3 regions of the Streptacidiphilus sp. MAP12-20 genome follow, and region 1 is predicted to be linked to each of the others. Evidence: riboswitches for the same ligand, from Rfam matches in the RefSeq annotation. Region 1 holds a riboswitch; each other region holds the start of a gene.

Region 1 (3,263 bases):
GTTGGCGGCGTGGTCGTCCGGGTACTGGATCAGCTGCGTGCCCTGGATCGAGCTGCCGCCGGGTACGTTGGCGATCATCCCGCTGTTGACGTCGGCGATCCGGTAGACGCCGTTGCCCGCCGCCGCGAGCTGCCACTGTTGATCTGCCGCGCCGTTCGCCGCAGCGGTGACCAGGGGAGCGCTGCTGCCGGTGCTCGCTCCGGAGACGTCGAGGTACTGGCCGGTGGCGGCGTTGACCAGGTTGTAGCGCATGGTCGCGAACGTGGCCCCTGCGGCCGGGGTGATCTGCAGCAGCCGGGAGGCGTGGGCGGCCAGCGTCGCGCTGAAGGAGTTGGCGGAGCTGCCCAGGTCCGTGTTCGTCCAGACGTCGTGGATGTCCGCCGCGCCGCCGAAGCCGAGGTCGGCGAAGTGCGCGGTGACGGAGGCGGCGCCGGAGCCGAGGTTGAACAGGGCGACGGTGTAGCTGCCGTCGGGGTTGGCGGCCGTCCAGACCTGTTGCTGGCTGACCTGGTCGACCGGGCGGGCCGGGATGCCCGCCTGGTCGACGGCGATGACCTGGTCGTTCGTCAGCAGCGAAAGGTCGGTCGGGTCGAGGTGGGTGAGGTCGGTGCCGAGCAGCAGCGGCGCGCCCTCGACCGCCCAGAGGGTGAGCTGGGTGCGGCGCTCGTCCAGGGTCAGGCCGTCGTTGGAGCCGTTGCCGACCTCCAGCGAGTCCAGGTCGTTCCAGCCGCCGGGCCCGGCGAACCTCGTCCACTTCGGGGCGTCGGTGAAGCGCGAGGCGACGGAGGACCAGCTGGTGAGCGGGTAGGAGCCGGAGCCGCAGTAGCACTCGACGTCGCCGTCGATCCGCCAGCCGTTCGCGTACTGCTGCCAGGTCGCGCCGTTGTTGACGTCGAGGCTGTTGGAGAGCTCCAGGTGGATCGGGCGGCCGGACTGGTTCAGCGCCTGGGACCAGTGCTGGATGTCGGCGACGTCCCAGTCGCCGACTCCGTCGATCTTCAGGTAGTCCACGCCGTAGGAGGCGAGCTGGTCGGCCCAGGAGTTGAGGTAGGCCTGGGCGGCGGCCGGGTTCTTGGCGTAGTCGATGTAGTACATCGAGCCGTTGCCGAAGTTGTAGTTCGTCTCGTAGCTGCTGGTGTTGGAGACGATGTCCCTGGCGTGGAAGGCGGTGCCCTGGATAGGCGTGTTCTGGTTGTAGGCGGCGACTGGGATGCCGGGTGTGAGATACATCCCGAACTTCTCGCCCTGGTTGTGGATGTAGGAGCCGAGGGCGCCCATGCCGTTCGGGAACCGACTGCTGTCGGTGGCCCAGCGACCGTAGCTGTCAACGGTGTTGGCGGGGTTGAGATACCAGAAGTCATCCACGTTGACGTAGGAGAAGCCGTGGCCGACGAGGCCGCTGCTCTTCATGGCCAGGGCCTGGGCCTCGATGTTTGATTCGGTGGGATTCTTCCGGATGAAGCTCCAGCTGCTCCAGCCCATCGGCGGCGTGAGTGCGACGCCGTTCGCCTGGGCATGGGCGGTGGGGGCAGCGGGGAGTAGGCCGAGCAGTGCGGTTGCGGCTGCACCGCAGGTCGCGAGGAGGGTGCGGACTCTTCGGTGCATGGGATCCCTTTCGTGACACAACTCAACATGACCGAACTAAGTTCAACGCCATGAGCATTTCAGCGGTAGGCCGATGAAGCGTCAAGACATAGCGCAGGCACAGCTGCGAGGAGGAGAGCTCGGCGGTTAGGGTGGTCGGGCCGTGGTGTTCGGGAAGTCCGGTTCAAGACCGGCGCGGCCCTCGCCACTGTGATCAGGAAGTCCTCGTACAGCAGTCGTGCACTGAGGTCACTGGGTCCGCAAGGACCTGGGAAGGCCAGGTGCGGGGATGTCAGACCTGACAGCCAGGAGACCGGCCACGGCAGCGCTATGTCATATCCACGAGGTGATGGAGAGGCTGTCTCTAGATGACCGTGCCCGCGCACGAGAAGTTCTGGCTGCGAACCGGCGGCCTGCTCGCGGTAATCGTGGCGATGCATGTGGTGGCCTTCGGCCTGCTGCTGCTCATGATCGCCCCGCGCCACTACACGATCGGCACCCAGGTGTACGGCCTGGGCCTGGGGATCACCGTCTACACGCTGGGCATGCGCCACGCCTTCGACGCGGACCACATCGCGGCGATCGACAACACCACCCGCAAGCTGATGGCCGACGGCAAGCGCCCGGTTTCGGTCGGATTCTGGTTCGCCATCGGGCACTCGACCATGGTCGTCGCGATGGCCGTGCTCACCGCAGGTGGCGCGAAGCTGGCCGGCACGCTGCTCCGCGCCCACGTGGCCATCGGCGTCGTCGGCACCTCGATATCCGGCGTCTTCCTCTACCTGATCGCCGCGCTCAACCTGGTCGCGCTGGCCGGGATCTACCGGGTCTTCCGGGCCATGAAGCAGGGCGAGTTCGACGAGTACGAGCTGGAGAAGCACCTCGACAGCCGCGGCTTCATGAACCGGCTGCTGGGTCGGCTGACCCGCTCCATCACCCGCCCGGGGCAGATGTATCCGGTCGGGCTGCTCTTCGGGCTGAGCTTCGACACCGCCACCGAGGTCGCGTTGATGGTGATGGCCGGCACCGGCGCGGCCTCCGGGCTGCCCTGGTACGCGGTGCTCTGCCTGCCGCTGCTCTTCGCCTGCGGCATGAGCCTGTTCGACACGCTGGACGGCACCTTCATGAACTTCGCCTACCAGTGGGCCTTCGCCAACCCGGTCCGCAAGGTCTACTACAACCTCACCATCACCGGGCTCTCCATCGCCGTCGCGTTCGTCATCGGCACGATCGAGCTGATCGGCGTGCTGCACGACTCGGTGGGGCTCAGCAATCCGGTGACGGACTGGATCGCCGGGATCGACCTCGGCAACGTCGGCTACCTGATCGTCGGGCTCTTCGTGCTGGTGTGGGCCTGCGCGCTCGGCTACTGGCGACTTGCCAAGGTCGAGCACCGCTGGGCGAGCAGGCCCCTCACCACGACCGGAGCGTCAGCCGACGGTCAGTGAGAACGGCCCGGCCAGCACCGAGTAGCCGTCGTTGGCCAGGTAGTAGACGTCGTACGCGCCGGCGCCGGAGAGCTTGCTCGTCGAGAAGGTGAGCGCGCCGGCGGCGTTCGGGGCGTAGGACCAGGCGAGCGACCCCTTCTGGCCCGGAAGGACACCGGCCGGGTAGATCCCGATCCAGTTCTTCGCGCTCACCTGGGCCGCCGAGGGCACCGCGTAGCGGAAGGTGGCGTT
Region 2 (3,263 bases), on a different contig from region 1:
GAGCGCCGTAGACCAGCACCGGCTTGAGCTGCCCGCAGACCGAGCGGGTGCGGTTGCGCACGGTCAGCCGCAGCGTGGACCAGCCGCCGCCCGCGGCGTAGGCCGCGCGTACGCCGGAGAGGGTCACCGCCATCGGACTCGGCCGCGCCGCCCCCGCGCACGCCGCCGCGCGGGCAGGCGGCGCCGCGTGCGCGGGGAGCGCGCCCGTCCAGAGCGCGGCTCCCGCGCAGCAGCCGACTATCAGAGCCCGAGTCCCTCGCAAGTTCATCACTCAACGAACATGACACGTCACTCTCCGCCCCGCCGCTCGGCGCACCCCACTCGGAGCAGTGCCTGACGCGTCAGGCAGACTTCAAGGATGAGCATCATCGTCCGCCCCGCGCAGCCCTCCGAGTACGACGCCGCAGGTCACCTCGTCGCCGAGGCTTTCATCGCCGACGGCCACACCGAGCGTGACGGCGACTACGCGAAGCTGCTGCGCGACCCGAGCGACCGTGCCGAGCGCGCGGAGCTGCTGGTCGCCGTGGACGAGGAGACCGGCCTGGTCCTCGGCTCGGTCACCTTCGCGCCGCCCGGCTCGCCCTACGCCGACCTCGCCGTCGGCCGCGAGGGCGAGTTCCGGATGCTCGCCGTGTCCACCGACCCCGCCGTGCGCGGTCGCGGCGTCGGCGAGCTGATGGTGCGCGCGATCATCGCGCGCAGCCGCGAGCTCGGGCTGCCCCGGATCGTCATGTCGTCCCAGCAGCAGATGGTCCACGCCCACCGGATCTACGAGCGCCTCGGCTTCGTCCGCACCCCGGACCGCGACTGGTCGCCCATCCCTGGCATCGACCTGCTCACCTACGCGCTTGAGCTGGGCGAGCCGGAAGCTCGAACAGAGTAACGAAGAGCCTGTGTCTGCATCCCGGCCGGATCCGCCCGGGTCGTCTGGTGCGTGCGATCGCAAGGCGGCGGAGCGCCCTCGTAGCGGAGCTACGTGGGCGGTTCGCCAACGCAGCGAGCGTGCGTGCCAGGCGGGCCGGGTCCGGCCGGGGTGCAGACACAGGCTCTAGCGACACAACATCTGGTGGTGCTTTGCGAGAGCGCCACCAGATGTATGCTCATGCTCGCTGTCGACGCAGGGGAACCCGGTGTGATTCCGGGACTGCCCCGCAGCGGTGAGCGGCCCTGCCGCGAGTCCGATGACCTGCCGTCAGCGTGCCCTCGTGTACCCACGCGAAGGGCTCTGCACGTCCGGGCCTCGCGGGTGGGCCGACGGGTTGCTTCGCGCTGCCCTCCTCCCCTGTGGCCCACCCTCAGCCACCGGCCGCCAACGAGGAGCGAGCGCGTAGATGACGGACACAGCCGTCCCCACCCTGCCCCAGCCCACCCAGCAGTCCGCCGCGCAGGTCGCCGCCGACGCCCCCGGCACCGCGCTGCTGGTCACGCTCACCGAGCGCTCCGTCGACCTGCCGCAGGTCGACCCGGGCCGGGTCGCCGCCGCCGCGCTGCGCGGCCGCAGCGCGCGGGCCGACTACGCCGAGCTGCGCGGGCTGGCCATGGAGGCGGCCGCCGCCCTCATCGCCGAGGACCCGCAGTACTCGCGCCTCGCGGCGCGACTGCTGGCCGAGGAGGTCCGCGAGGAGGCCGCCGGACAGGGGGCGACCTGCTTCGCCGCGTCCGTGGCCGTCGGCCACCGCGAGGGCCTGATCGGCGACGCCACCGCCGCCTTCGTCGCCGCCCACGCGGACGAGCTGGACGCCGTCATCGACCCGCAGGGCGACGACCGCTTCGAGTACTTCGGCCTGCGCACCGTCTACTCCCGCTACCTGCTGCGCCACCCGATCACCCGTCAGGTGATCGAGACCCCGCAGCAGTTCATGCTGCGCGTGGCCTGTGGGCTGGAAATGGGAGGTGTGGAGCGAAGCGACTCGAACAAGGGTGGTGGCGGGCGACGGGTGGGCGGGGACGAGAAGTCCGTCGCCGAGGTCGCCTCGCTCTACACGCTGATGAGCCGGCTGGAGTACCTGCCCAGCTCGCCGACGCTGTTCAACTCCGGCACCCGGCACCCGCAGATGTCCTCCTGCTACCTGCTGGACTCGCCGCTGGACGAGCTCGACTCGATCTACAGCCGCTACGCGCAGATCGCCCGCCTCTCCAAGCACGCCGGCGGCATCGGCCTCTCCTACTCGCGCATCCGCTCGCGCGGCTCGCTGATCCGGGGCACCAACGGCCAGTCCAACGGCATCGTGCCGTTCCTGCGCACGCTGGACTCCTCCGTCGCCGCCGTGAACCAGGGGGGCCGACGCAAGGGCGCGGCCTGCGTCTACCTGGAGACGTGGCACGCGGACATCGAGGAGTTCCTCGAACTGCGCGACAGCACCGGCGAGGAGGCGCGCCGCACGCACAACCTCAACCTGGCGCACTGGATCCCGGACGAGTTCATGCGCCGCGTCGAGGCCGACGCCGCGTGGTCGCTCTTCTCCCCCGGCGACGTGCCCGAGCTCGTCGACCTGTGGGGCGCCGAGTTCGACGCCGCGTACGTCAAGGCCGAGCAGGCCGACCTGGCCATCCGCTCGATCCCGGCGCGGACGCTGTACGCCCGGATGATGCGCACCCTCGCGCAGACCGGCAACGGCTGGATGACCTTCAAGGACGCCTCCAACCGCGCCGCCAACCAGACCGCGCTGCCGGGCCGGACGGTCCACTCGTCGAACCTCTGCACCGAGATCCTGGAGGTGACCGACGACTCCGAGACCGCCGTCTGCAATCTCGGCTCGGTCAACCTCGGCGCGCACCTGGGACCGGACGGCGCGATCGACTGGGAGCGTCTGGACGCCACCGTCCGCACCGCGGTGACCTTCCTGGACCGGGTCATCGACATCAACTTCTACCCGACCCCCGAGGCCGGCGCGTCCAACGACCGCTGGCGCCCGGTGGGCCTGGGCGTGATGGGCCTGCAGGACGTCTTCTTCAAGCTGCGGCTGGACTTCGACTCCGCCGAGGCCAAGACGCTGTCCACGAAGATCGCCGAGCGGATCATGCTGGCCGCCTACGAGACCAGCTGCGACCTGGCCGAGCGGCTGGGCCGCCACGCCGCCTACGCGGAGACCCGCGCGGCGCGCGGTCAGCTCCACGTCGACCACTTCTCGACGGCGCCGACCTGGCCCGAGCGCTGGGACGCGCTGCGCGCCCGCGTCGCCGAGACCGGCCTGCGCAACTCGCTGCTGCTGGCCATCGCGCCGACCGCGACGATCGCCTCGATCGCCGGCGTCTACGAGTGC
Region 3 (3,263 bases), on a different contig from region 1:
GCTACGGGCAGTGGTTCCAGCGGGAGCTGGTTCCGTTCCTGGAGCGGAGCAGTGTGCTGTCGGTCCGTCAAAGTGATTCCGCAGACGGGTCTTTCAACCTCGCCCTCGACACAGGGGAGACCTTCTCCGCCCGCGCCGTCGTGGTCGCCAGTGGACTGACCGGCTTCGCCCACGTCCCTGACGTGCTCGCCCAGCTCGCACCGGACGGGCCCTCTGCGGACGGCCCGGTCTCGCACAGCTCCCAGCACACGGACCTGGCCGCGCTCGCCGGCCGTTCCGTGCTCGTCGTCGGCGCCGGCCAGTCCGCGCTGGAGGGCGCGGCGCTGCTGCACGAAGCGGGCGCGCAGGTCGAGCTGGTGGCGCGGACCCCGCGCGTGCGCTTCGGCGGGCCCCCCGCGAGCGGGCTGCGCTGGCAGCCGGAGTCGCCGATGGGGCCGGCCTGGTCGCTGTGGGCCATGGCCCGCTACCCGCAGGCATTCCGTCCGCTGCCGCCCGGACTGCGGCTGCGGCTGGTCAAGGAGGTGCTCGGACCGAGCGGCGCCTGGTGGCTCCGTCCGCGCGCCGACGGTGTCTTCCCGGTGCACGCCGGCCGGCAGCTGCGCGGGGCGCGGCGCGAGGGCGACAAGGTCGTCCTCACCACGGCCACGCCCGCCGGCGCGGCCCTTGACCTGACCGCCGACCACGTCCTCGCCGCCACCGGCTACCGCGTCGATCTGGGCGCACTCCCCTTCCTCTCGCCCGAGCTCCGCACCCGCCTGGTCCGGGTCGGCGGCTTCCCCGCCCTGGACGCGGGCATGTGCTCCACCGTCCCCGGACTCTGGTTCACCGGCCTCCCGGCGGCCGCGAGCTTCGGCCCGTTCATGCGCTTCGTCTGCGGCACCGACTTCGCCTCGGCGCGGATCAGCGCGGCCGTCGCCGCCCGCGCGGGCGGGTCCTGAGGGGGGGTGAGCGCGGCACTGCGGCACGTGGCTCAGCCCACAGGGCGTCCGGTTGACTGCCATACGCGCAGCATGGTGGGATTTCGAGGCCTGAATTATTGATTTACGGCGGCAATGACGAGGAAGTCCGGTGCGAGTCCGGCGCGGTCCCGCCACTGTCAGCGGGGAGGCGGAGCGCCGCCCCGCGAGCCAGGAACTCTGGCCGCCGTCACCACGAGCCGGGGCGCGGACCCCGAGTGAGGACTGCTGCCGTGCGCGTACGCGCGTCTGGCCCACGCCTGATCGGCGTGGGCATGGGACCGGGTGACCCCGAGTTGGTCACCGTCAAGGCCGTGCGTGTACTGCGCGAAGCGGACGCCGTGGTCGTGCCGGTGATGGACAGTGGTGAGACCGGGCGCGCCGAGGCCACCGTGCTGCATCACGCCGACGCCGCGAAGATCGTGCGGGTCGTCTTCGCGCTGAACGAGCGCGAGGACCGGGCCCGACGCGAGGCCGCCTGGGACGAGGCCGGCGCGTGCGTCGCGGAGCTGCTGCGGGAGCGTGACGGCGACGACGACGGGTCTCACGGAGCGACGGTCGCCTTCGCGACGATCGGCGACCCGAACGTCTACTCCACCTTCACCTATCTGGCCCACACCCTGCGCGAGCTGGTCCCCGACCTGACGGTCGAGACCGTCCCCGGGATCACCGCGATGCAGGACCTCGCCGCCCGCAGCGGCACCGTCCTCGCCGAGGGCACCGAGCCGCTGACGCTGGTTCCGGTGACGGCCGGAGCCGCCGTGCTGAAGGAGGCCCTGGCCGGGCCGGGCACCGTCGTCGCCTACAAGTTCGGCCGCCTGGCCGCGCAGGTCGGGGACGCGCTGCGCGAGGCCGACCGCGAAGGAAACGCCGTCTGGGGCGCGGCGCTCGGCCTGCCGGACGAGCAGCTGAGCGAGCCAGGAACACCGATCGACGGCACGCTGCCGTATCTGTCGACGCTGATCGCTCCGGCGCGGCGCGAGGGCCGAGGGGGAAAGCTGTGACCAGCGCGAACACCACTGAGAACGCCACCGGGACCGGAACTGCGACGGCGACCGCGATCGGCAAGGTGACCTTCGTCGGGGCCGGGCCCGGCGCCGCCGACCTGCTGACCTTCCGCGCCGCCCGCGCCATCGCCGACGCGGACACCGTGATCTGGGCCGCCAGCCTGGTCCAGGCCGAGGTCCTGGAGCACGCCCGCGAGGGTGCGGAGATCCTCGACTCCTCGCTGATCCCGATGGAGGACGTGCTCGCCGTCTACGAGCGCGCCGCCCGCGAGGGCACGCGCGTCGCCCGGATCCACTCCGGCGACCCTTCGCTGTGGGGCGCCGTGCAGGAGCAGCTGGACCGCTGCCGTGAGCTCGGCCTGGAGACGGAGATCGTCCCCGGCGTCTCTTCCTTCGCGGCCGTCGCGGCGCTGGCCCAGCGGGAGTTGACGATCCCGGAGGTCGCGCAGAGCGTCATCCTCACCCGGCTGGGCGGCGGCAAGACGCCGATGCCGCCGGGCGAGGAGGTGCGCGAGTTCGCCCGCCACGGAACGACGATGGCGATCTTCCTCTCCGCCGCCCGCACGAAGCAGCTGGTCGAGGAGCTCCTGGAGGGCGGCTACGCGCCCGAGACGCCGGTCGTCGTCGCCTACCAGGCGACCTGGCCGGAAGAGCTGCTGCTGACCTGCACCGTCGCCACGCTGGAGGCGACGGTCAAGGAGCACAAGCTCTGGAAGCACACGCTCTTCCTGGTCGGCCCGGCGCTGGCGGCCGAGGGCACCCGCTCGCACCTCTACCACCCCGGCCACTTCCACACCTTCCGCAAGGCCGACCGCGCGGCCCGGCGTTCGCTCAAGGCCGTCGGCGCCAACGCCGGAGGCGAGCTCGCGCCGACGGCCACCGACAGCCATGGCTGAGCTGCGGGAGCCCGATCTTCCGCGCACCGCGAAGGTGCGTCAGGGTCCGCTGCGAAGCGGCTGGACCACCGGCACCTGCGCCTCCGCCGCCGCACGCGCGGCGGCGCTGCTGCTGGTCGGCGGCGAACCGCAGGCGCAGGTCGACGTCGCGCTGCCTTCGGGCAACCGGGTCGGCTTCGCCGTCGAGCGGTGCGAACTGCTGCGCCCGGGGCGGGCGGAGGCCGTCGTGGTGAAGGACGCCGGGGACGACCCGGACGTCACCCACGGCGCGCATCTGACGGCCACGGTGGCATGGCGGGACGAGCCCGGCATCGCCCTGCACGGCGGGGTGGGCGTGGGCGTGGTGACCAAGCCGGGCCTCGGCCTCGAGGTGGGCGGCCCCGCCATCAATCCGGTGCCGCGCG

What was found. A riboswitch is a leader RNA that binds a small molecule or an ion and turns the genes downstream of it on or off. The one in region 1 is predicted to bind cobalamin.
Region 2: linked by a shared signal. The riboswitch ahead of ABIA32_RS10310 (ribonucleoside-diphosphate reductase subunit alpha) and the one ahead of ABIA32_RS25530 (HoxN/HupN/NixA family nickel/cobalt transporter) in region 1 are both predicted to bind cobalamin.
Region 3: linked by a shared signal. The riboswitch ahead of cobI (precorrin-2 C(20)-methyltransferase) and the one ahead of ABIA32_RS25530 (HoxN/HupN/NixA family nickel/cobalt transporter) in region 1 are both predicted to bind cobalamin.

What each region holds. Positions count from the first base shown of each region.
Region 1 is NZ_JBGCCK010000021.1:29,038-32,300, reverse strand. Features, by position in the region: gene ABIA32_RS25535 (alpha-galactosidase) at 1-1,605, opposite strand, end outside; cobalamin riboswitch at 1,732-1,921, shown strand; gene ABIA32_RS25530 (HoxN/HupN/NixA family nickel/cobalt transporter) at 1,953-3,032, shown strand; gene ABIA32_RS25525 (alkaline phosphatase family protein) at 3,015-3,263, opposite strand, start outside.
Region 2 is NZ_JBGCCK010000006.1:219,452-222,714, forward strand. Features, by position in the region: gene ABIA32_RS10300 (hypothetical protein) at 1-262, opposite strand, end outside; gene ABIA32_RS10305 (GNAT family N-acetyltransferase) at 359-883, shown strand; cobalamin riboswitch at 1,051-1,209, shown strand; gene ABIA32_RS10310 (ribonucleoside-diphosphate reductase subunit alpha) at 1,332-3,263, shown strand, end outside.
Region 3 is NZ_JBGCCK010000002.1:428,242-431,504, forward strand. Features, by position in the region: gene ABIA32_RS04155 (FAD-dependent oxidoreductase) at 1-938, shown strand, start outside; cobalamin riboswitch at 1,031-1,160, shown strand; gene cobI (precorrin-2 C(20)-methyltransferase) at 1,190-1,960, shown strand; gene cobM (precorrin-4 C(11)-methyltransferase) at 2,017-2,859, shown strand; gene ABIA32_RS04170 (cobalt-precorrin-5B (C(1))-methyltransferase) at 2,852-3,263, shown strand, end outside.